Regions from separate parts of the Roseibium sp. MMSF_3247 genome, predicted to be linked through region 2. Evidence: riboswitches for the same ligand, from Rfam matches in the RefSeq annotation. Region 2 holds a riboswitch; each other region holds the start of a gene.
What was found. Region 2 has a riboswitch for S-adenosylmethionine ahead of metA (homoserine O-succinyltransferase). Riboswitches for the same ligand answer to the same signal wherever they lie in the genome.

Region 1: it holds a riboswitch for S-adenosylmethionine, as region 2 does, so the genes downstream of both, RBB44_RS04875 (O-succinylhomoserine sulfhydrylase) here and metA (homoserine O-succinyltransferase) in region 2, are expected to answer to the same signal.
Region 3: it holds a riboswitch for S-adenosylmethionine, as region 2 does, so the genes downstream of both, RBB44_RS03305 (hypothetical protein) here and metA (homoserine O-succinyltransferase) in region 2, are expected to answer to the same signal.

The regions. Positions count from the first base shown of each region.
Region 1 is NZ_JASHII010000001.1:1,078,581-1,086,296, forward strand. Features, by position in the region: gene RBB44_RS04855 (ion transporter) at 1-450, shown strand, start outside; gene RBB44_RS04860 (glycoside hydrolase family 3 N-terminal domain-containing protein) at 416-1,684, opposite strand; gene RBB44_RS04865 (YigZ family protein) at 1,831-2,397, opposite strand; gene RBB44_RS04870 (2'-deoxycytidine 5'-triphosphate deaminase) at 2,405-3,541, opposite strand; SAM riboswitch at 3,668-3,747, shown strand; gene RBB44_RS04875 (O-succinylhomoserine sulfhydrylase) at 3,791-4,990, shown strand; gene RBB44_RS04880 (putative quinol monooxygenase) at 5,013-5,366, opposite strand; gene RBB44_RS04885 (helix-turn-helix transcriptional regulator) at 5,458-5,775, shown strand; gene RBB44_RS04890 (LysE family translocator) at 5,785-6,396, opposite strand; gene RBB44_RS04895 (LysR family transcriptional regulator) at 6,510-7,367, shown strand; gene RBB44_RS04900 (CDP-alcohol phosphatidyltransferase family protein) at 7,399-7,716, opposite strand, start outside.
Region 2 is NZ_JASHII010000004.1:106,764-114,479, reverse strand. Features, by position in the region: gene RBB44_RS14455 (glycerophosphodiester phosphodiesterase family protein) at 1-259, shown strand, start outside; gene RBB44_RS14450 (GNAT family N-acetyltransferase) at 357-1,682, shown strand; SAM-I-IV-variant riboswitch at 1,791-1,910, shown strand; gene metA (homoserine O-succinyltransferase) at 1,945-2,862, shown strand; gene RBB44_RS14440 (HIT family protein) at 2,968-3,396, shown strand; gene RBB44_RS14435 (glutathione S-transferase family protein) at 3,467-4,126, opposite strand; gene RBB44_RS14430 (AzlD domain-containing protein) at 4,212-4,565, opposite strand; gene RBB44_RS14425 (AzlC family ABC transporter permease) at 4,562-5,323, opposite strand; gene RBB44_RS14420 (SDR family oxidoreductase) at 5,430-6,134, opposite strand; gene RBB44_RS14415 (LysR substrate-binding domain-containing protein) at 6,239-7,123, shown strand; gene RBB44_RS14410 (FAD-binding domain-containing protein) at 7,222-7,716, shown strand, end outside.
Region 3 is NZ_JASHII010000001.1:738,804-746,519, reverse strand. Features, by position in the region: gene RBB44_RS03325 (NADP-dependent oxidoreductase) at 1-849, shown strand, start outside; gene RBB44_RS03320 (efflux RND transporter periplasmic adaptor subunit) at 956-2,026, shown strand; gene RBB44_RS03315 (ABC transporter permease) at 2,023-3,261, shown strand; gene RBB44_RS03310 (ABC transporter ATP-binding protein) at 3,263-3,976, shown strand; SAM-I-IV-variant riboswitch at 4,037-4,160, shown strand; gene RBB44_RS03305 (hypothetical protein) at 4,201-4,497, shown strand; gene RBB44_RS03300 (acyl-CoA thioesterase) at 4,498-4,854, opposite strand; gene RBB44_RS03295 (hypothetical protein) at 5,085-5,303, opposite strand; gene RBB44_RS03290 (group III truncated hemoglobin) at 5,316-5,789, opposite strand; gene RBB44_RS03285 (Rrf2 family transcriptional regulator) at 5,862-6,296, shown strand; gene RBB44_RS03280 (Crp/Fnr family transcriptional regulator) at 6,313-7,002, opposite strand; gene RBB44_RS03275 (ChbG/HpnK family deacetylase) at 7,209-7,716, opposite strand, start outside.

The DNA of each region.
Region 1 (7,716 bases), on a different contig from region 2:
CTGCGGCGGGTGATTGGCGGGTTGATTGCCGCCTTGCCGGGCATGGGGTCCATCGTCGTCCTGATGGCGCTGGTATTCTATGTGTTCGGGGTAATGGCGACCAAACTCTTCGGCGCATCGTTTCCCGAATGGTTCGGTGATCTTGGGGCATCGCTCTATACGCTTTTCCAGATCATGACGCTGGAAAGCTGGTCCATGGGGATCGTCCGGCCGGTCATGGAAGTCTATCCACTCTCCTGGATCTTCTTCGTACCGTTCATCTTGTGCACGGCTTTCACGGTTTTGAACCTCTTCATCGGTATCATCGTCTCCGCCATGCAGGAGGAGCATGAAGCGGAAGCCGACGCCAACCGACAGGCGATCCATGATGAAACGGGCCTTATTTTGGAAGAAGTGAAAGCCTTGCGGGCCGAACTCAAGGAGCTGCGGGAGCAGACGGCAAAATCGTAGTTGCTGCGGCGTAGGAGGGTGGTGTGTTCTTCGGTCCAGGGCCCAGTCTTGCAGACTGCGGATCTGGCAAAACGCCCACCCGAAACCGGCGCAGGCGATGTTTTAAGGCGGCAACCCGCGCGGCAGCCTGGTCAACCTGTGCTTCACTGATCCGGCCATCCGCAACGGCGGCCACAATGGCGGCGTTGACCCGGTCACCGAGCTGAGGGTCGGTCCGGTCAAAACTGGAAAAGAGCGCGACATCATTCCCGGCTGCGATCGCTTGCACCGCTGCTTCCTCGATCGAAAACTGGTCAGAGACTGCATCCATCTCCAGATCGTCCGTGATGATAACAACATCCTTGCCGGCGAGGCTTCTGGCCTCCGCAATCCCCTTTTTCGAAAGAGAGGCTGGAGTTTCTGGCGTGTCGGAAAAGCGCGGGTGAACAAGATGGCCCATCATCACCATGTCCACCCGGTCCTGCTGCCTGAGCGCGCGATAAGGCTCCAGTTCATGCTCGCGCCAGGACTGGCTGATCACCGGCAAACTGGAGTGGCTGTCCGTCGTTGAAGATCCGTGTCCTGGAAAGTGCTTGAGTGCTGTTGCTATTCCAGCGGCCTGATGGGCGGCAATAAAACCCGCAGCACAATTGGTAACGGTGGCGGGGTCCGCGGAAAAACTCCGCTTTTTCTTGCCAATAATCGGATTGTCCGGGTTGATGTCCACATCAACGACGGGGCCGAAGTTGACGTTGATGTTGTAGGCGCCAAGTTGGGCGGCCCTGCGGGCATAATAAGCGCGGACCTTGTGAGGTGCACAGTTGTCTGTGGCGGCCGGAAGGTTCTTCGCCGCGCTCCAAGGCATGGGATCGCCAAGAGGGGCCAGGCGCTGCACCTGGCCGCCCTCTTGATCAACGGCGATCAACACCGAAGACTCGGAACCTTGATCGGCAAGGTGGCGGGTCAAGGTGGTCAGCTGGTCGGGTGTTAGAATGTTGCGGCCAAGCAGCATAACGCCGCCGATGCGGCCACTTTCAAGATGGCCGCTGACAGCCATGACACCCGGATCAGTCGGGCTGGTGCCGTTAAACCCAACCATGATCAGTTGACCGACTTTCTGCTCCAATGCGCTGGCTTCTGGCCCACCGGAAATGAGCCGATTAGGTCCGGCTTGAAAGAGGGTAATCCACAGCGCTGCAAGGAGAAAAGGGAAGAACAGCAGCATGGCAGTCAAGGCCAGAGATCGTTTCGTCACTGAAAACAAGCCTTTTACTCCACTCCAGACAACGGATGCCGATCCTCTGTTTTTGCCAAGGTAGCGCCGCGGGCGTGAGAAAGCGATCTTATCGATCGTCGGGCGATAAACATCGTGTCAGCAGACTGCGGCTTGGGCCTGGAGTTTTAACCGTCCGCGCTGCCGTCAAGGGCATCCAGGAGATCCTCCGGCCCTTCCACTATCAGAACGACACCCGTTTCGGTGTAGTCGCGCGAGACCACATCCAGTCCGAGGCCGGTGATTTTCCGTTCCAAATCGGAACTCGATGCAAAGTCTGCGCTTAATCTTTTCCGGGAGAGTTTTTGAAACGGCACCAATTCAGCATGCGCAATCGCGTCTTGGGCAGCGCCTGAATAGGCGCGGGCAAGGCCTCCGCCGCCCAGCTTCGTACCGCCGAAATACCTTACGATCAGCACCGCACAATTGATCAGGTCTGCGCCCTGCAGGACGCGCAAGGTCGGCATGCCGGACGTGCCTGCCGGTTCACCATCGTCCTTGCCGCTTTCCTCGATCCGGTCATCATCGAGAAGCCGCCGGTGCGCGGTTACGATATGATTGGCCTTGCGGTGTTCCTTGCGCAGTTCTTCCAGACGGGTGTCGAACTGCTCAATGGGCACCAAAAAGGCCAGGAACCGGGACTTCCGGTCTTCCAGAAAGCCTTCGTATTCGCGGGTGATGGTTTTCAAGGACATTCAGTGTTCAGGTTGAGGCCTTGAAATGCTTGGAGAGCTTCAAGGCCTGGCCCTGATAGTTGGAGCCGATGCCCTCGCCATAAAGTGTCGCGGGCCGTTCGGCCATGTGTTCATAGACAAGGCGGCCGATGGTCTGCCCGTGTTCCACGATAAAGGGCACGTCATGGGAGCGGACTTCCAGAACCGCACGAGAGCCTACACCGCCGGCGCCGGCATGGCCGAAGCCGGGATCGAAGAAACCGGCATAATGCACCCGGAACTCCCCGACCAGTGGATCGAACGGCACCATCTCGGCGGCATAGTCTGGCGGGACGTGAACGGCTTCCTGGCTGACAAGTATGTAGAAAGCGTCCGGATCAAGGATCAGTTCAGCATTCTGGCGGCGGTAGATCGGTTCCCAGAAATCAAGCGGGTCTTGAGCGCCGACCAGATCAACGTCAATCAGCCCGGAATGATGCTTGGCGCGGTAACCAATCAGGCTGCCCGGGCCTTCGCCCTCCAGATCAATGGACAGCTGCACGCCGCCGCCGATCCGTTCGTTGCCGCCGCTCATCAGGGTTTCTGATTTGTGGATGCCTTGAAGATCAGCGTCCGGGATCAGCGATTGTCCCCGCCGGAACCGGATCTGGCTGAGGCGGGAGCCGGAGCGCACCAGGATCGGGAACGTGAGCGGTGAAATTTCTGCATAAAGCGGTCCGGTGTAGCCCGCAGGTATGGTGTCGAATGCCTGGCCATTGTCTGTAATCACGCGGGTGAACACATCAAGACGCCCGGTGGAGCTTTTTGGATTGGCCGTTGCCGAAATGTCGGGCCGCAGCGCCAGACTTTCCTGCAAGGGAACAATGTAGACGCACCCGGTTTCCAGAACGGCCCCGTCCTGAAGATCGATGGTATGAAGCTTCAGCTGCTCCAAGCGGTCCGCCACCTTGATGTCCGGACCGGGCAGAAAACTTGCGCGCACCCGGTAAGCAACGGTTCCAAGGCGCAGATCGAGGCTCGCTGGCTGGATTTGACCTTTGACAGGGGGCTGCGCGGCGGAAATCTCCTGCGCTGCGAACATCGCCTGAATGACTCGCTCGGGCAAAATTCCGCTTGCTGCGATCAATGCGCTGCCTGTGGGGCTTTGGTCCGCTGATACGTTCATCAATTCATCCTGCAATCTTCGTCTAACGTCCTTAACGGATGCGGCTGGCCCCGCCAACTCTCTTTCTGGCCAATCTCAGGAAAAGGGGGAGGTAGATTGACCGAAAGCCCATTTTCGCTTAAGTGAAAGTCACCTCGTGGTGATTTGGGCCGGCCGGCTTGCAGCCACGTTAAACAAGTCGCTAAAAAGGCCGGAGGTGCAAACCCCGGTCTTGAGGCTGGGGTTTTTTCGTTTGGAGCGAACATCGACATGACTGACACCAAGAACACCGCCGGAACCAACTGGCGCCCTGCAACCGCACTCGTTCATGGCGGCACCACCCGCTCACCATTCGGCGAGACGTCCGAGGCGATGTTCCTGACACAGGGTTTTGTGTACGACAGTGCGGAAGCGGCCGAAGCACGGTTCAATGGTGAAGATCCGGGGTTTGTCTATTCGAGGTATGCCAACCCAACCGTCGCGATGTTCGAAGACCGCATCAAGATGCTGGAAGGCGCGGAAGCTGCGCGGGCAACCGCCAGCGGCATGGCCGCAGTCAATCTTGCCCTGATGGCGTCGGTCAAGGCGGGGGATCATGTGGTTGCTGCGAAGGCCCTTTTCGGCTCGTGCCGCTACATCTGTGAGACCCTCCTGCCGCGTTTTGGTGTTGAGAGCACGCTCGTCGATGGCACGGACATCGAGCAGTGGAAAGCGGCCGTCAAGCCGAACACCAAGGCGCTGTTTCTGGAAAGCCCAACCAATCCGACCCTGGAAGTCATCGATATTGCCGCGGTCGCGGAAATTGCGAAGTCGGTAGGTGCGCGCCTGATCGTCGACAACGTGTTTGCGACGCCGATGTACCAGTCTCCTCTGAGCCTGGGCGCGGATGTGGTGATCTATTCCGCCACCAAACATATTGACGGGCAGGGGCGCTGTCTCGGCGGTGTTGTTTTGTCCGATGAAGAATGGATCACCGAAGAGGTGATGCCGTTTGTCAAACACACTGGCCCGCACATGAGCCCGTTCAGTGCCTGGGTGCTCTTAAAGGGGCTCGAAACATTGCCGCTGCGCGTGGCACAGCAGACGAACAGTGCCGGCCAGATTGCGGACTTCCTGGCGGGTCAGTCCAAGGTGAAACGCCTGATTTACCCGGGGCGGGACGATCACCCGCAAGCCGAGATCGCCAAGCGTCAGATGCGCGGTGGTTCGACGATGGTGGCGCTTGAAATCGAGGGCGGCAAGGAGGCTGCATTCCGGTTTGTGAATGCGCTGGACCTGATCCGGATCTCTAACAACCTCGGTGATGCCAAAAGCCTGATCACCCACCCGGCAACGACCACCCACCAGTCGATCGGTGAGGAAGCCCGCGCCGAGCTTGGCATTACCGACGGCATCCTGCGCCTTTCTGTTGGTCTGGAAGATCCGCAGGATCTTCTTGAGGACGTCGAAAAGGCACTGGCGGCGATATAGTCCGCCAGCTCAATTATTGAGGTCAGGCTCCCGGATAAGGGCTGGCCATTTTGAGCCAGGTGACTTGCATCTCTCCGTCAACAAGCTCCTGATGGCCTGCAAGGAATTGTTGAATGTACGGCATCTGGAGGTGTTCCTTTAGGTCTGCCAGAGACGCCCAGGCTTCATAGAAGACAAAGAGATCCGGGTCGGCCCGGTCGCGATGCACGTGATATTGAAGAGCGCCTGTCTCTTCCCGTGTCGGGGTGACGAGCGCAACAAGTGCTTGTTCCAGTTTTTCAGCAGAACCGGGCCGTGCGCGGGCTTGACCGACCAGCGCATAAGGACCGGTTTCATCGGCGTCGGGTTCCGGGAGCGCGAAGTCGGGATTGGACATGGAGATCTCCTTAGGTATGATGTGTGTCGTACCTAGGTGAATAAAAGGTAAGATGCAAGCCTTACCTATCTAGTGGTGCATGAGGGATGAGATGGGAGAGAAGGACGACAATCTGGAGCCGGTCGATCTGGACCTGGGAAAGGTCCTCACCGCCTTGGCAGATCCTCATCGGCGCCGCGTGATCCGGGAATTGGTCCGGGCGGACACGGGTACGGAGCGGACCTGTGCCTCCTTCCAGCTTCCGGTCAGCAAGGCCACAGTGACGCACCATTTCCGGGTGTTGCGGGAAGCGGGCTTGATCCGGCAAGTCGATCGGGGCAATTCCAGAGCCGCCGCATTGCGCAGGGAGGAGATCGATACTCGTTTTCCCGGATTGCTGCCGCTGATTGCTGAAGAGATCAGCCCCTGACATCCTGATCTAACGCGTCGTTGCCAGAATTCCGGCTGCCGTCAGCAAGGTGCCGCCCGCCATCCGGTTCAGAAGTCTTGGATGTTGTCTCAGGAAACCGAGGCACTGTTTGGCACCGGCCGCATAAAGCATCACAAACGCAAAATCGAGTGCGGCCATGGTTGGGCACATGATCGACAACTGGGGCAGTACCGGCGCCGTCGGATCTATGAACTGCGGAAAGAAGGCGGTGAAAAAGACCAGTGCCTTCGGGTTGCCAAACGCAACCGCAAAGCCGCTCGCATAAAGCCGCGCCGGGTGGGACGACCGATCTGGTGTTGCTGCGTTAGATAGAGTTGGTGCTGACCGCCACATTTTGACGGCCATAAAGATCAGCACACCGACCCCTGCCCATTTGATGGCCTGAAACGCGACTGCCGAGTTGGCGATGATGATGCCCAGGCCTGCTGCGACCAGCAGCATCTGGATCAAGTTGGCGGAGATGTCTCCGAGGGCAGTATAGAGCGTGCGTTTCGTCCCGAACTGCAAGGCATGAACCATACCCAATAGGATACTGGGACCCGGGGTCATGGTCAGGATGAGAGAGGCGGCGACGAAGGCGAGCCAGGTTTCTAGGGGCATGATGTTGTCCAGACGGTAATTGTGCTGGAAGGTCAAATAGAGATATATCTTGGCATAAGAAAATAACTTGAGGTTATATTTTGTCGTCAGATTCTCAGGATCTTCCTCTCGCAATGGTCCGGGCTCTTCGGATCATCGAGGAAACGGGAAGTGTTTCCGAAGCCGCTCGGGCCCTTGGCATATCTCAACCGGCTGTCAGCAAGGGCATTGCCCAGCTGGAAAAACGGTTTGGACTGGATTTGCTCATTCGCGGGGCCCGGCCACTCGGGTTGACCGAAGAAGGGCAAGCCTTGGCGGCATTTGCCCGTCAGGCCGATCTTCTGCAAGACAGAGCGCTCCGTCATTTGGAGGATGTCTGGCGGGACAAGATCGGGACCGTCCGCCTCGGGTCCTTTGGATCATCCGCCTCCTTTCATATTCTTCCAAGGCTACTTGGCGCGTTTGGCCGGAAATTTCCTGGTATTGACGTTGAGATCCTGGAATTCCCGGACGCAGACCTTGAAACGGTTTTGCGCAACGGCGGCGTGGATGCGGCGATCTTGGCGGATCCGCATAAAGAGGATCTGGACATTCTCCCGCTCGTGTCGGACGAGCTGGTCGCCCTGGTTCGGGACGATCATCCGTTGGCGGTACGGTCAACGGTGCGGGCGGAGGACCTTTGCCAAGATCCCTTTATCCTGACCAAAGGCGGGAGCGCGCCATTGGTTGAGAAATGGTTCGCAGCAGCCGGACAGACGCCGAATGTGGCGCACACCATATTGCAGGTGAATTCGATCCTGGCACTGGTCAAGGCCGGCCTTGGGGTGTCGATCATTGCAAAACTGGCTCTACCGTCTGAGCCGGTTGGCGTGAAGTTCTTGCCGCTCACCCCAACTGCGCCAAGGTCGATTATCTTGGCCCGGATCGACAAGGCTCCGCGGTCACGCGCTGCGCAAACATTCTGGCAATTCTGCGAGAGCACCTGGACCTAAATGGCCGGACCTGAGTGGTATGGTAGGGTAATCAGCGATCCTTCAAGGCGCGGAGACCGATCAGGACGCGAGCACTGGCTGACACAAGGCAAACGCCGGCAAACGCCCAGGCAAGGACAGGGAACCAGGCTGGCAGGAGCGCCATCAGCAAGAAGAGGCCGATCGTCTCGGTGCCTTCCGCCAAGCCGCCAATGTAGTAGAGCGACTTGGCCCCTTGGTGGTTGGTCGAAAGTTTGCGTTTTTCCGCCATGATGGCAAAGGCAAGGAACGCCGAGCCGTTGGCATAAAAACTTGCAAGCAGAGCCGCTGCAGGCAGCGCATTGGTCTCTGGAGCCTGAATTGCAAAGGC
Region 2 (7,716 bases):
GGCCCGCCCCGGCCCGGACTACACACGGCACAGCCGGATGGACCGTTTCATATTGCGCCACCTGCTCCATTTTCCGCGCACAAGCCCGCACTTCATCTCCTATGGCGTCAACGATCTACCGAGCCCCGGCCCCAGCATGATGAAAAAGGTTTTTAGAACCCCAATCATGACGTGGACAGTTCGGACACCGGGACAGTTGGAAGTCGCGAAACGGTTTGCCGATCAAATCGTCTTTGAGGGCTTCGATCCGGATCAATAACGGACGAGCATTCCAGGAACGGAATTCCCTCTTGCGGCGCAGCAAAGCGGCTCTACATTCTGATAAACAATCCTTTATGGCGGGCCGACACACTGACATGACGTCTTCTATTTCACCGGACAATGAACAGCCGCAAAAACCAGGCGCCGGTGATACGGAGACGACGCTCTCTATTAGACTTCTTTCATCCTTGGCAGATGTGCCGGCTGACAAATGGGATGCGGTTGCCAATCCCGGCTGGATCCTTGGCGAAGGCGGACAGCTGGCGCGCGCGCAAGACGCTGTTGCGTCTCAAGATCTCACTTCCGCGCTAGCCCCTGAAGCTGATTCAAATTCTGAAGAAACAGACTTCAACCCTTTCTTATCCCACGCTTTTCTGGAAGCATTGGAGGCATCCGGCTGCGCGACACGCCAGACTGGATGGATGCCACGGCACATGGTTCTGGAGGATGGTAACGGCGCGGTTCTGGGAGCTGTTCCCGCTTACTTGAAAAGCCATTCCCAGGGCGAATATGTCTTCGATCATGGTTGGGCCGACGCCTTCTACCGGGCGGGTGGCGACTATTATCCAAAACTCCAGATATCGGTCCCGTTTACTCCGGCGACAGGCCGCCGGTTTCTGACCAGCCCCAACATCAACCGGGAGGCCGGACTCCAGGCACTGGCGGCTGGCCTTGTACAGGTTTGCCAACGCACCGGCGCCTCCTCGGTTCACGCGACTTTTTTGACTAAACCGGAATGGGACTCGCTTGGCGATCTCGGTTATCTGAGGCGCACAGATCAGCAGTTCCACTGGGACAACAACGGCTACGAAACCTTCGACCAGTTTCTCGGCGACCTCGCCTCGCGCAAACGCAAGGCGATCAAAAAGGAACGCCGCGAAGCGATCAGCGCTGACGGGCTCGAAATCGAATGGGTCACCGGCAGCGATCTGACAGAAGCGCATTGGGATGCCTTTTACGGATTTTACATGGATACGGGCGCTCGCAAGTGGGGCCGCCCTTATCTCAATCGTGCCTTCTTCTCGCTGATCAGTGAGCGGATGGCGGACCGCATTCTTCTGGTCTTGGCAAAACGCAACGGCCGGTATGTCGCCGGAGCCCTCAACTTCATCGGATCAGAAACCTTGTTCGGCCGCCATTGGGGCTGCACCGAACACCATCCGTTCCTGCATTTTGAGCTGTGTTACTATCAGGCAATCGACTTTGCCATTTCCAAAGGCCTGAAACGCGTCGAGGCTGGCGCTCAGGGAGCGCACAAGTTGGCTCGCGGGTACCTGCCGCAAACGACCTATTCTGCCCACTGGATTGCCCATGAGGGCCTTCACGACGCAGTCGCAGACTTTCTGGAGCAAGAGCGGCGCGCCGTTCAACGCGAAAACGAAGCGTTGGCTGAACATGCCCCCTTCCGGAAAGGCAGCTGAACCTTCCATTTGCCACGCGACTGAGATCCAACAACAATTTGCGTCTTTCACAAGATCGGCATTCGTCTGCACAGGGCTTGCCGGATCGCGTCCAATCCATTACCTAGGGACCATCATCAAGAGTTGGGACAGATGCCCCACGCCAACCTGCCGATCCGGGCAAGGTGGTTCTTCGAACAGAAGATGCGGCCGTGAACTTCAAGTTCAAAGGCAACGAATCGGATCGAAGAAAGGCATCTGTCTCTGGTTACAGGACGCGCAAATGCCGATAAAAATTCCAAACGATCTGCCCGGCCGCCCCATTCTGGAATCCGAAGGCGTGATGATCATCCAGGAAGCGGATGCCATGCGTCAGGATATCCGCCCCCTGCGCATCGGTCTTCTCAACCTGATGCCGAACAAGATCAAGACAGAGACCCAATTCGCACGCCTTCTCGGCTCCACCCCGCTTCAGATCGATCTGACTCTGGTGCGCATGACCAACCACGTGCCCCGGAACACGCCAACGGAGCATCTGGAAGCGTTCTATCGGCCCTGGGAAGAAGTCCGGAACGAGAAGTTCGATGGGTTCATCATCACCGGCGCCCCGGTCGAGAAGCTGCCGTTTGAAGATGTCGGATACTGGCAGGAAATGCGCGATGTGCTGGATTGGACCCAGACACATGTTCATCGCACGCTGACCATCTGCTGGGCGGCTCAGGCGGCCACTTATCACTTTCATGGCATGCCGAAATATGCGCGAGACGACAAGGCAACGGGCGTCTACAGGCAACGTACGCTCGCACCGGCCTCGCCGTATCTCCGCGGGTTTTCTGATGATTTCTGTCTGCCCGTCTCACGCTGGACGGAAACCCGGAAGGCCGACATCCCAGACGGCAGCAATCTGATGGTGCTTGCGGAAGATGACGAGACCGGTATGTGCCTCCTCGACGACCCGGAGCACCGCTGCCTGCATATGTTCAATCACATCGAATATGACACGACATCTCTGGCGGATGAATTCGAGCGGGACAGCCAGGTTTCTGACACGCCGATCCGACCGCAGAACTACTTTCCGGACGATGATGCCACCCGGCAGCCGGTGAATCGCTGGCGGGCCCACGCGCATCTTCTGTTCGGTAACTGGATCAATGAGATGTATCAGTCCACACCGTTTGATTTGAACAATATCGGCGAATAATCGGACACTGCCGGGCGGTCACAACCCTTGTTGTCGAACCGCCTGGCGGAGTACTATGTCCGCAGACATTCGAAGACTTTTTCCCTTTTAGAGGTACGCATGCCGATCGAAACGCCCGCCTACGACGACCAGAACATCTTTGCCAAAATCATGCGCGGAGAGTTGCCGAGTCACAAGGTCTATGAAGACGACAAGACGGTCGTGATCATGGACATCATGCCGCGCGGTGACGGACATGTGCTGGTCATTCCGAAGGCTCCATCCCGCAACATTCTGGACATCGCGCAAGAGGATCTGAACGCAGTGATGGCCACGGTCCAAAAGATGGCCCATGCCGTGATCAAGGCTTTTGGGGCAGATGGCACCACCATTCAGCAGTTCTCTGAACCAGCCGGCGGTCAGGTGGTGTTTCACACCCATGTCCACATCATCCCGCGCTTTGACGGCGTGAAGTTGAAGCCGCACACCGGTGAAATGGCTGACAACGATCTACTTGCCGAACAAGCCGACAAGATCCGCGCTGCGTTGAGCTAAGCCTCAAACCCCGCGACACTTCTCCGGAGGCAGGGCCTTGTGCCTCCGGATTTGACGACGAGGCCTTGGCTCAACTCGCGGCGGAGATCCCTGCCGGGTTCGCAGCGGCCTCCTGCGCTGCATCGAGCAAGGCCTCATCTTCCAAGACACGCTGAAAACTCGGCCGTGCGGTAACTCTCTCGGCATACTCGGTAAAGACCGACCAGTCCGGCACCAGACCGAACATCAAGGTCCAGCGCAGAGCAGATCCCCAGAAGATGTCTGCTGCGGCAATCTGATCTCCGAGGAGATAGGGCGCTTTATCAAGCTGCGCCGCTAGAGCCTTCATCACGGCGTCATAGCTGCAATACGGCGCGATCTGCTGCGGTATATCCGTGTTGAACGCCTTGTTGACCACGGCGGGCTCAAAGGACGCAGCATAAAACGCCATCCACCGCAGATAAGCGCCACGCCGCGGATCTCTCAAACCTGGTGTCAGTTCTGCCTGGGTATAAAGATCAGCGGCATACAAGGCGATGGCAACAGATTCGGTAATGACCGCCTCACCGTCTTGAAGCGCCGGCACCTTCCCGAGGGGATTGATTTTCAGATACTCCGGCGACTGCAGGTCACCAGCTTTCGCATTGTGTACTTTCAGCTCGTAATTGGCACCGAGTTCATCCAGCAGTACGCGGAGCGTGCTGGCGCGGCTGCGCGGTGCATAATGAAGGACGAGTTTGTGATCGGTCATGGCGGGGCTCCTTTGATCCGGTGTGGCCAGTTGGCCAATGCGCGCCATGTATCAGCCCCCTGCTGACACCCCTCTGTCAGGAGTGTCAGGAGCCCAAGACCCACCATCCAGTCAGTAGAAAAACAACCGCGGACAGCACACCGACGATCACGCGCTGGCCGAGCGCCAAGAAGCAGACGAACCCGAAGGCCGCGGCCGCCAACCGCAACCAGATCGGTGTGTCGCCCAGCACACCTTGAGGAAACAGAACAAGCTTAGAAATCACACCGGCAACCAGTGCCGTTGCAACGCACCGGACCCAGATGAAAAGTTCGCTGTCTTCGCGCAGTTTGCCGCCTGCAAAAACGCCCAGCCACCGCCACACATCGGTTGCAAACCACCCTGCGACGAGGATCATCACATAGGGCCACCACCAGGTTTCTGTCATCAGGTCACTCATGACAGCCCCCGGCGCCAAAATCGTGTGACGAGATAGGCAAGCGTTCCGCCAAGCAGGCCAGTCCAAAGAAGATCAAGACCCGGAAAATAAAGGAAGAACAAAGGGCCAAGCACAAGGCCGGAAATCATTGCCGCCTTGTCGGCATTCATCCGCGCAGCGCCCCACAAGGAACACAGGAAGTAGACCGGTGTCACAAGGACAAGAGCCCCGGCAGCCATGGGCGGCATCCGCTCAACAAGCATGTAGGCAATCCCGGTGGACACAAAGACAAAACTGGTCACCCCGCCGCCAAACCCGATGAAAAACGGCAACCGCCCTTCCCTCGGCAGGTCGGGCAAGTTCTTCATCGCGTAGACCCAAGCCGTCACCGCCACGAAATGCGATGCGATCAGCAAGTGCCAGGTTTTGGTCTTTCCTGGCACCTTCAGGAACGGCATCAACGCCATCGTCATGGGCATCAAACGCACGGATGCCAACGCAACCGCGACAGCGGCGGGGATCAAGCCCATGCCCGACGCCATGGCCCCGGTCAAAACCACCACGGATGGCAAGGCCCACACCGCCCCTGTCATGAGAAGTGTTTCGGCCAGGCTCAATCCTGTTTCGCGGGCCATCCCGGCAAACCCGACAAAAGCAGACGTCAGGATGAAGGCGGGAATGGAAATCGCGGCGCGCGCGCCGCGCAGCATCCAGCCCCGGCCGGAAACGGGTGGCTTCGAGGATAGCTGCGGTTGCCCCGTGTCCTTTGAGGCAGTCATGAAGGCGTGTCCAAATTGCTGAAGTTAGTAAGGATTCCTTACCTTTATCCAGCAAACCTGTCCAGCCCACTGTCCGGTGGCTTCGGCCACCCGATCAAAATCCGCTTTAGACCGACCGTGTCAGCCCGCCATCAATTCGTATGTTCTGACCTGTGACATAGGCCGCTAGATCACTGGCGAGATAGGAAATTAACCCGGAAACCTCCTCCGATCGGCCATAACGGCCCATCGGGATGCGCGACCGGCGGTCTTCCTTTTCCGGCAAGCTGTCGATGAAGCCGGGCAACACGTTGTTCATGCGCACATTCTCAGTAGCATATTTGTCCGAAAACAGCTTGGTGAAGGCAGCAAGACCGGCCCGGAACACGCCGGAGGTCGGAAACATCGGGTCCGGCTCGAATACGGCAAAGGTGGAGATATTGATGACAGTGCCGCCGCCCTGGCGTGTCATGATCGGTGCCACAAGACGGCTCGGACGGATCACATTCATCAAATAATAATCCATGCCGAGATGCCAGTCTTCATCCGGGATCTCCATGATGTCGCCCTTTGGACCGTGCCCGGCCGAGTTCACGAGAACATCAATGCGCCCGAAGGCAGTCATTGCCTTGTCGACAAATGCTTTCAGGTCATCATTGTTCAGGTTCGAGCCGGTGTGACCAATCCCGCCCAGTTCCGCGGCGAGCACCTCCCCCTTACCGGAAGACGACAGGATCGCGACCTTGAACCCGTCTGCCGCCAGCCGTCTTGCAGCGTCCGCCCCCATGCCGGATCCACCGGCTGTGATCAGGGCAACTTTTTGTTCGCTCATGACTTGTCTCCTTTAGGTGCAATTTTAGCAACGGACTATGCGCTTGACCAATCATGCTTTCTGCACTTAATCAGTAGAAAAACTACTGCTTTAGCGAAACGGCGATGCGTCCTCCCAGCCTCAACAAACTCAGAGCATTTGATGCTGCGGCCCGGCACCTCAATTTCCGGCTGGCTGCAGAGGAGCTCAACCTCACACAAGGGGCAGTAGCCCAACAGGTGCGCGCTCTGGAGGATGAACTTGGCGTTCAACTGTTCGATCGGCTTCCCCGCGGTCTCGCGCTGACCGGGCCGGCGGAAGGGTTTCACGCGCAGGTCCGGCGCGGACTCGATGAAATCGATCGGGCAATAGCTGAAATATCGCAACAGGTTCCGCGGATCACACTCAGTCTGCCACCGTCTTTCGCAGCGCAATGGCTTGTTCCCCGCCTCCACGGCTTTTTGGACAAGAACCCCGGACTGGATCTTGCTACTCTCGCCACCGAGCGGCTGGCAACATTTAAAGGTGATGGCGTCGACTTGGCCCTTCGGATCGGCACCCCACCTTTTCCAGGCCTCAAGAGCCATTTCCTTGCACCAATTCGACTGGTGGCCGTCGCATCGCCAGCGCTGACCAAGGATCGAAAGACAATAGAAAATATTCAGGATATGCCACACCTGCGCATTCTTCTGGACAGCCATACCTCCTGGGAAGAGGTGCTTGGGACCGAAGTGCTGCCGAATGATGTTACCTACTTGAGCTTCAGCCATTCCAGCCTTGCCATCAACGCGGCGTTGGAGGGGCAAGGCATCGCCCTTGTCCCGGAGCTTCTGGTACAGCGGCAACTTACAAACGGTGCATTGACGTGTTTGTGGCGCCAGCCCGATCAGCGCATCGGCACACGCGGCTACCATCTTGTTTACCCTGAAAATCCAGTCCGATTTGGCGAAGCACGGCAGAAGGTTATTGATTGGATCTGCCGGGAGTTTGGCAAAGACCAGTCGGCATAGAATCTGTCCAGTTTTGCAGCGTTCTAACGTCCGTTCGGGCCATCCAAAGCAGTGCGCCTTGCGTAAGCAAAGCAAAAAACAGCGCTGGACATTGCCATATGACGATCTTTTCGCCGACCCGCGAAGCAGCTCTCCAACACCTTGACGATTTTACGCCGCAGATGGGCCGAGCCTATGCAGCTCAGCGGAACTATGATCGCGGCCCAGGCAAGCACACATCCGTTTCCTGCTTGTCGCCGTTCATCCGCCGGAGGTTGATCAGCGAGCAGGAAGTTGTGACCGCAGCCCTGCAAAACCACGGTCTTGATAGGGCTGAAAAGTTTATTCAGGAGGTGTTCTGGCGCGGCTATTTCAAAGGCTGGCTCGAACGTCGCCCTTCGATCTGGGTATCTTATCGGCTAGGTCTGGCCACCGACCTGGAGGATCTGGAGAAAAACAGCGGCCTGCGTCAGGCAGTGACCCGTGCGGAGGCCGGGCAAACCGGGATCGACTGCTTTGATGCCTGGGTGGATGAGCTCGTCCACACTGGATACCTCCACAACCACGCACGCATGTGGTTTGCGTCCATCTGGATCTTCACTTTGAAGCTTCCC
Region 3 (7,716 bases), on a different contig from region 2:
TGGGTGTCGCCGGACACAAAGAGCTATATTCCGCCAGTTCAATTGGGTGAGACGATGCGCTCGTTGGGTGTTGGCGTTGTTGAGGAGAGCAAGTCTGATGCATACAAGGTCGGCGATTGGGTCTCCGGCACACCAGGCTGGACGAAATATGTCGACGTGGCTCCAGGCGAGATCAGCGTTGTCCCGCAAATGGACCGGATCGAGCACTATATGGGCGTTCTTGGCCTGCCAGGGGTGACCGCCTATCAGGGCCTGGTCATTGAGGGTCAACCGAAGGAAGGCGAAACGCTCTGTGTGACTGGAGCCGCCGGGTCGGTTGGCTCTTTGGTCGGCCAGATCGGCAAGGCGCTCGGACTGCGTGTGATCGGTATTGCGGGGACTCAGGAAAAGTGTGACTGGCTGACCAAGGACCTCGGCTTTGACGCAGCTCTCAACTACAAGACCGACGATCTGAGCAAAGGGCTTGCCGAGTTCGCCCCGGACGGCATCAACCTGCATTTCGAGAATGTCGGTGGTGCGCCCTTCAAGGCAGCCTTCCGCAATATGGCCGCGCATGGCCGTATGATCTTCTGCGGGTTCATTTCCGCTTACAACGGCGATATCGATCCGGACCCGCTTGACATGACAACCATCATACGGCGGCGTTTGATGCTCAAGGGCTTTACCATGCCGGACCATTATGCATCTTACCCAATGCTATTTTCAGAACTCGGCAAACTCATGATGCAAGGCAAACTCAAATACCGGCTTCATGTTGAAGAAGGGCTAGAAAACGCACCTGTCGTCTTCAACAAGCTGTTCGATGGCAGCAATACAGGCAAGCTGGTGGTCAAGGTCTCGGACCTCTGATTATCATTGCCTTTTGAGAATATCGCCGGTGGAGCAATCCGCCGGTTTTTTCTGAGCAGAACTGAGAGTTTAGATTCCTTGTGAAATCTGTCGATTGATCCACCGCATGGCGGACCACGTCAAACGGACTAGTTTGGCCGGATACGAAACAGGTAGTGCCATGCGATACTTCCGCTATTTGCTCATTTTAGCCGCTCTCGGCGCGGCTTTTTCAGCATGGAGCTGGTGGTCTGCCAGACCTCCGAAGGTCACCGTCACTGAAGCGTTTATTGGATCGGCTGCGGACGTTGTTTATGCGACGGCCGTGGTCGAACCGGTCAACTGGGCAAAGGTCACGTCCATCTTACGGGAACGCATCGTGTCCTTGTGCGGCTGTGAGGGCATGGTCGTGCAAAAGGGCGATCAGCTGGCCGAGCTCGACAGCGGCGATGCGCGGGCGGCACTTGCGGAACTGGAAGCCCGCCAATCCCTAGCGAAATCTGAGAGTGAGCGGGCGCTGCAGCTGCTGGAGCGCCGGGTCATCAGCCAGCATCTTTATGACCGCGCGCAAAGCGAACTTGTCCAGGTCAATGCCGTTATAGCCGCACAAACAGAACGCCTGCGGGACTATAGGATCGTCGCGCCGATGGATGGCGTGGTTTTGCGGCAGGACGGGTCTGTCGGCGAGGTCGCTGAACCCGGTGACATCCTGTTCTGGATCGGCCAGCCCAAACCCTTGCAACTTGTCGCAGAAGTCAATGAGGAGGACATTCCAAAAGTCGCCGCGGGCCAAACAGCGTTGGTTCGCGCGGACGCCTTTCCGGGGCAAGACCTCACTGCGACCGTTGCCCGGATCACGCCCAAAGGGGATCCGGTGCTGAAGAATTACCGCGTCTATTTGGATCTTCCAAAGGACACGCCACTTCACATCGGCATGACAACTGAAATCAACATAGTCACTCTTGAAAAGCCGGAAACGGTGCTCGTACCGGTGGCCGCTCTCGATGGTCAGCGGCTTCAGACTGTTTCCAGCAGCAACACCGTTGAAACTATAGTGGTCGAAACAGGAATTACCGGAACCCGCGCTGTCGAAATTCTCGACGGTCTTGCTGACGGAGATGCTGTTCTCCTGCCGTTTCGCGACGATCTCTCTGATGGCCAGAAGGTGGAGCCGGTGGCTGAGGGCACACCAGAATGATCCTTCAGCTCCGCATCGCTGCGACCCATGTGCGCAACAGGCTCCGGCAAACGGTGGTCTCCACGCTTGGTGTTGCACTCGGTGTTGGGTTTTCCATTGCCATGGCCGCCCTCATGGAGGGTTCTCAACATGACTTCATGGCAACCTTAATCGACGCCATTCCGCATGTGGAGATCAAGGATGATAAGCGGACGCCAACAGCCCAACCGGCCAGCTCCGTTTATGATGCTGTTGCCTTTCGCGGTTTGCGGCCGTTGGAGGACTTGCGTGGGATCCGCAATCCTACGGAAGCGTTAGCGTCGCTGCGAGATTGGGTTGACGGCGACATCGCACAGCGCCTGACGGGTCAGGCTGTGCTGCGCTACAGCGGTCAGGACATCGGCATGACGCTGATTGGTGTCCGCCCAAAGCAGGAACTTCTTGTGTCCAACATTGGCGAGGACATCCGGGAGGGGGCCTTTGAGGACCTCGGTACAACCTCCAACGGATTGGTTCTAGGCGACAAGGCAGCCGAACGACTTGGCGCTGACCTTGGAGACACGGTCACGTTGACCTCAGCAAACGGGGTCGCGAAACGGTTCAAGATTGTTGGCCTGTTCCATACCGGGATCACCACCAGCGACGAAAGCCTCGCCTATGCGCCTCTCAAAGCCGTCCAGATCCTTTTGGAAAAACCCGACATCATCAACGCCATCACGATCCGGCTGAGAAACATCGATGAAGCCGTCGCAGTTGCTGCAAGGGCCGAGCGGCAATTGGGCTACAAGTCAATCTCCTGGGAAGAGGCCAATGAAGGGCTGATGGAGGCTTTCTTTGTCCGCAACGTGATCATGTTTACCGCTGTCGGCGGTATTCTTCTGGTCGCCGGTTTCGGGATCTACAACATCATTTCAACGATCGTGCATGAAAAGGCCCGGGACATTGCCATCCTGAAATCGCTGGGGTTTCCGGAACCCGACATCCAACAGATTTTCGTCCTGGAGGGTTTGGTGATCGGTGTGCTCGGAGCACTTGTCGGGTCTGCACTTGGATTTGGATTGTCGAGTTATCTTGCAACAATCAAATTCGAGGTCACCACCGACATCGAAATGACCCGTCTGCCGATATACTTTTCTCATGTGCATTACATGATCGCCAGTGGTCTGGCGCTTCTGTCTGCGGGCATTGCCGGTTTTGTGCCTGCCAGAAAGGCCGCCGCGCTCAATCCTGTCGACATCATCCGGGGCGCGACCTGACATGAACGTTGCCCCAACCCCAGCCACCCCTGCCCCACTTTTGGAAACGCGAGGCTTGACCCGCATTCTCCCGGCCGTAGTTCCGGTCACCCTTGTAGAGGACATCTCGTTTTCGATCGGCTCATCGGAGTTCGTCGCAATCACCGGCCCATCGGGCTCCGGAAAATCGTCTCTATTGTATCTGCTTGGACTTCTGGACCGGCCGACGGAGGGCGAAGTCTTGATTGGCGGCCGCAAGACGCACGATCTATCGAAGACCGAAATGGCTCACTTGCGGCTGGAAAAGATCGGCTTTGTCTTCCAGTTCCACTTTCTCTTGCCGGAATTCACCGCTCTGGAAAACGTTATGATTCCAATGCAAAAACTCGGCGCTCTGGCTGCAGCTGAGCAAAAAGACCGCGCGGCGGGTCTCTTGGAAGATCTCGGCCTGGAGGACTTTTTGCACCGGCAACCTGCCCAATTGTCCGGCGGGCAGCGTCAACGCGTCGCCGTTGCAAGAGCGCTTGCCAATGCGCCGGACCTGATCCTTGCAGACGAGCCGACCGGCAGTCTCGATTCTGTCGCGACAGAGCAGGTGTTTATGTCGCTTCAATCGATTGTCGATCAACAAAGAACCACAGTGATAGCCGTTACGCACGACATGGATATTGCCGGCCGTATGCAGCGTCGCATTCATCTGGTCGATGGAAAAATCGACTATGACCGCAATCAATAACCGTTGTTGTCCTTCGGTTCTTGGATGACTTGCCAAAAAACGGAACCCATGGCATAAGCCCGCCATCATCAAGAGAAGGGCTGGCGCCCTCGCCAACCTGCCGACCGGGCAAGGTGGTTTCCGCAACAGGGATGCGGCCGTCCAGACACTCAAAAGAGGCTGCGCGGCAACGAAGCGGTAGTTTTCATGCGCCAGTCCTCCTCGGGCAACCGATGGAGGATTTTTTGTTTCAAGACGCACTGGCCGGACAAGCTGCCGAGTTGATCAGATACCAGGACGCCGAAGAGGCCGATCAGACAGCGGCCGAGATCTGGCAATCTACCGCAGAAGATTGTGTGCTGGCCCGCATGAAGACCATTCGGGTGTATGGCGGACTGCCACGCCACAAACGCCGGTTGACCCGGCATGAGCGGGTCGACCGCTTACAGGCCTTGTTGCGCCTTTGGGCCAATGGCTGCATTTGCGCGGTCGATGAGGAGCTGTTTGCGGACCTGCTGGCGCGCAGATCCTTGCGCGCCTGATTACTGCGGAGCCGGAGTGTCCTTGGGGACTGGACGTGGCTTGCCTTGGTCATCAACGGCGACCATCGTGAAAATCGCTTCGGTGACTTTTTCCCGGCCGCCGAAACGGTGGCGCAAAGCCCAGGCTTCCAGTTTGATTTCCATGGAGCTTGTCCCGACGCGGCCGACGCTTGTGTAAACACACAAGACGTCTCCGACATGGACCGGGCGGATGAATTTCATCTTGTCGACTGCGATCGTGACAACGCGGCCCTGCGCTCTTTGCCCCGCGGCAATCCCACCGGCGAGATCCATCTGAGAAAGTACCCACCCGCCAAAGATATCACCAGATGCATTGGTGTCGGCCGGCATTGCCATTGTCCGGAGGGTCAGTTCCCCTTGCGGTGTTTCTTCACTCAAAGCGGTCGCTCCAGTTTCGTGTTTTAACGAGCCTAGCCCAACCGCTTCAAAACACAACGCTATCAATCAGATAATCAGCATCAGAATGGCCATGATCCAAAGCGGCATTGGTGCTGCAATCCAGATCAACAGGATGGGTAAGCCACGATGTGCCCATTTTGAACTGAACATGAGTGTCTCCTGCAAACTTAGAATACTGGGATTTCGTAGTAAGTCAGTGCCGCCAATGCGGTCATTCCGACCGCAAAGGCGAGTTTGGCGCTGCCAATCAGCGTTCGCCCCGCCAGATCGAGGCGTGGCAAAGGCATGGATCTGGAATCCAGGTACATGGACACCATCATTCCGATGAAGACCGCGAACCACAAAACAACCAGACCTTCGGCCACCAAGACGATTGCCGGTAACATGAGCCCCTCCTATCAGGCTTGTTCAGTAAAGAGTTCCGCCGGCGGTGTACTGCCGGCAAAACCGAACGTTGCGAGCCACAGGCTCTGAGCAATCCGTTCGGCAATGGCGATGATCTCTTCGGCAACGTCCGAAACAAAAATCTCGCGTGCTACCGGGCGGAATACGTCGAGCCAGTCGCCATAATCCGAGCTGACCACTTCCTTTAGTTTCAGGTGTTCCGGAACCGGCTTGCCTTTGTAGGTCCCGTTTTTCAGGAGAACGGACTGCCAAAACCGTTCCATCTTCTCAAGGTGCTCCGGCCAACGCCCTCCGAGACGCTTTTCAAAGATCTCACCGAGATGGGGTTGCTGGCGCAAGGTCCCATAGAATGAATGCACAAGGATCCGGATCGTCTCGGGAGTGACTTCGGCGTATTGCACCTCGCAGGCGCTGTCGGAGCGGACGACCGCGCCGCCTGTTTCCTGTGGTGTTTGTTTGATTTGCATCGCAGCCTCATAACATTCATTTAAAATGCATCTTTTAAATGACAGAAGCGCACGCTAAAATCAACATATAAAATGAATGTTTTGAAAGTTCTGGAAATGCGCCTCAGTCAAGCCAGTGATTTTGCCTTGAGACTTCTGATGGCAATCAGCCAATCAGATGCCCCGCAGACAGTTGACAAATTGACTGCGCAACTTGGCCTGGCGAAATCCCATGTCATGAAAATCGTGGCTCAGCTTGCCAAGGCGGGCTACCTGGAAACGACCCGGGGCCGTGGCGGCGGGATCCGCATTGCCAAAGAGGCCGATGACATCCGCATTGGCGATGTGGTGCGGTTGATTGAACCGGATCTCGGCGTGGTCGCGTGCCTCAAGAATGAACCGGCAAGCTGCCCGTTTTTACCGCGCTGCGCGCTTAAGGGCGCGATGGCGAGGGCGGCGGAGGCGTTCCTCGACAGCCTAAATGAACAAACGCTTGGTTCGATCCTGGCCGGCACGCAGAGGATATGAAGGTTTGGTGTCCTGACTAAAGTGTCGAAGCTTGTTCCAGGAAATCCACCTGTTCCAGGCAATAGTAGCCGGAGATCCGGCTGATCGTTCCAGAGCGTTTCCAATCGTTCAGGACCCGGCTGACATTCTCACGGGCAGCTCCGGCCATGTTGGCAATGTCAGCCTGACTGAGCTTGTAGTGGATGAGGACGCGGCCATCATCGAGAGGCTTGCCGAACGTTTCGGCCAGCTGCAGCAATGTCTGCGCGACACGTCCTGGAAGCGGCAGGAAAGAACGCGCTGCCAGGACGTCGTTGGCATGGCGCAAACGTTTGCCGACGATGGACAGCATGTGGCGGTAAACGGCGGGGTTTTCATCGGCGAACCGTTCAAAGGCGGACTTTTCAATGAATGCCAGCTGCGCTTCTTTCAAAACGCTGACCGTTGCAGACCGGGGACGGCCATCCAGCAAGGCAAGCTCACCAACCAGATCGCCTGGTCCGAGAACCGCAAGCAACTGCTCATCCCCATCAACTGACAGGATCGACACCTTCAAAGAGCCCTCCAGAACAGCATAACAGCCGTTTCCAGGATCCCCGTTTTCGAAAAGAGTGGCATTGGCAGCCATTTTTATCGGGCGGGCGAGTTTTGACAGCCCGAGCGCCAATTCCGAATCAAGCCCTTGTAAAGAAAAGCTGTTTTTCAGAAAATCATCGATCTTTGCCACACCTGCCCCCTGCAGACATTGCCGTTAAACCGGCCAATTTCGAAATACGCGCATTGTTGTGATGTGCATCACGTGCCCATGCGCAAACTACCCCTATATTGAAAAACATGGAAGCGGGGTTGCCCCTCCCCCTCTTCCGGACCTCCACGAAAAACGGCTCTGTTCCCCCCAGAGCCGTTTTTTCGTTTGGATTGCTGTCCAAGCCCTCAATTCAGGAAAACATCCTTTTTTTCCAGCGTGTGAAAGAAACGGTCACTCGCCAGGACATCATACTGACACTCCCGGATCGCGATCTTGGCTTTGGGTTCCTCCCGGCGTAACCGATCGTCGGCCCGGCCTGGGATGGCTGCCACAAAGCTCATGTCTGCCATCCCGTCAAAATGATTGTGCAGAAGACGGTGCAGTTCTTCCCTGTCACTGACCTCTGGCAGCGGATCTGCCTTGGGCAAGAACTTCAAATCGTAGGGCTTCGCCAAGCGCTGAAGCCGGAGTGTTTTCAGGCCCGACCGCACCGGAGAAATGATATGCGGCGGCGTATCAAATCCCGCGTGTCCGATTGCCTTGAAAACTGTTCGGGCCACACTGCTGCGCGCCAGCATCCCGTCTCGAACGGCAACGAAGTCCGGCTGCCGCTTCATCAAGACCGTGTAGCGGCCCAGTTGCGCCAGCGTTTCTTCCAACAGCAGCTCATCGGGGAGAAGCCGCAAAAGCGCC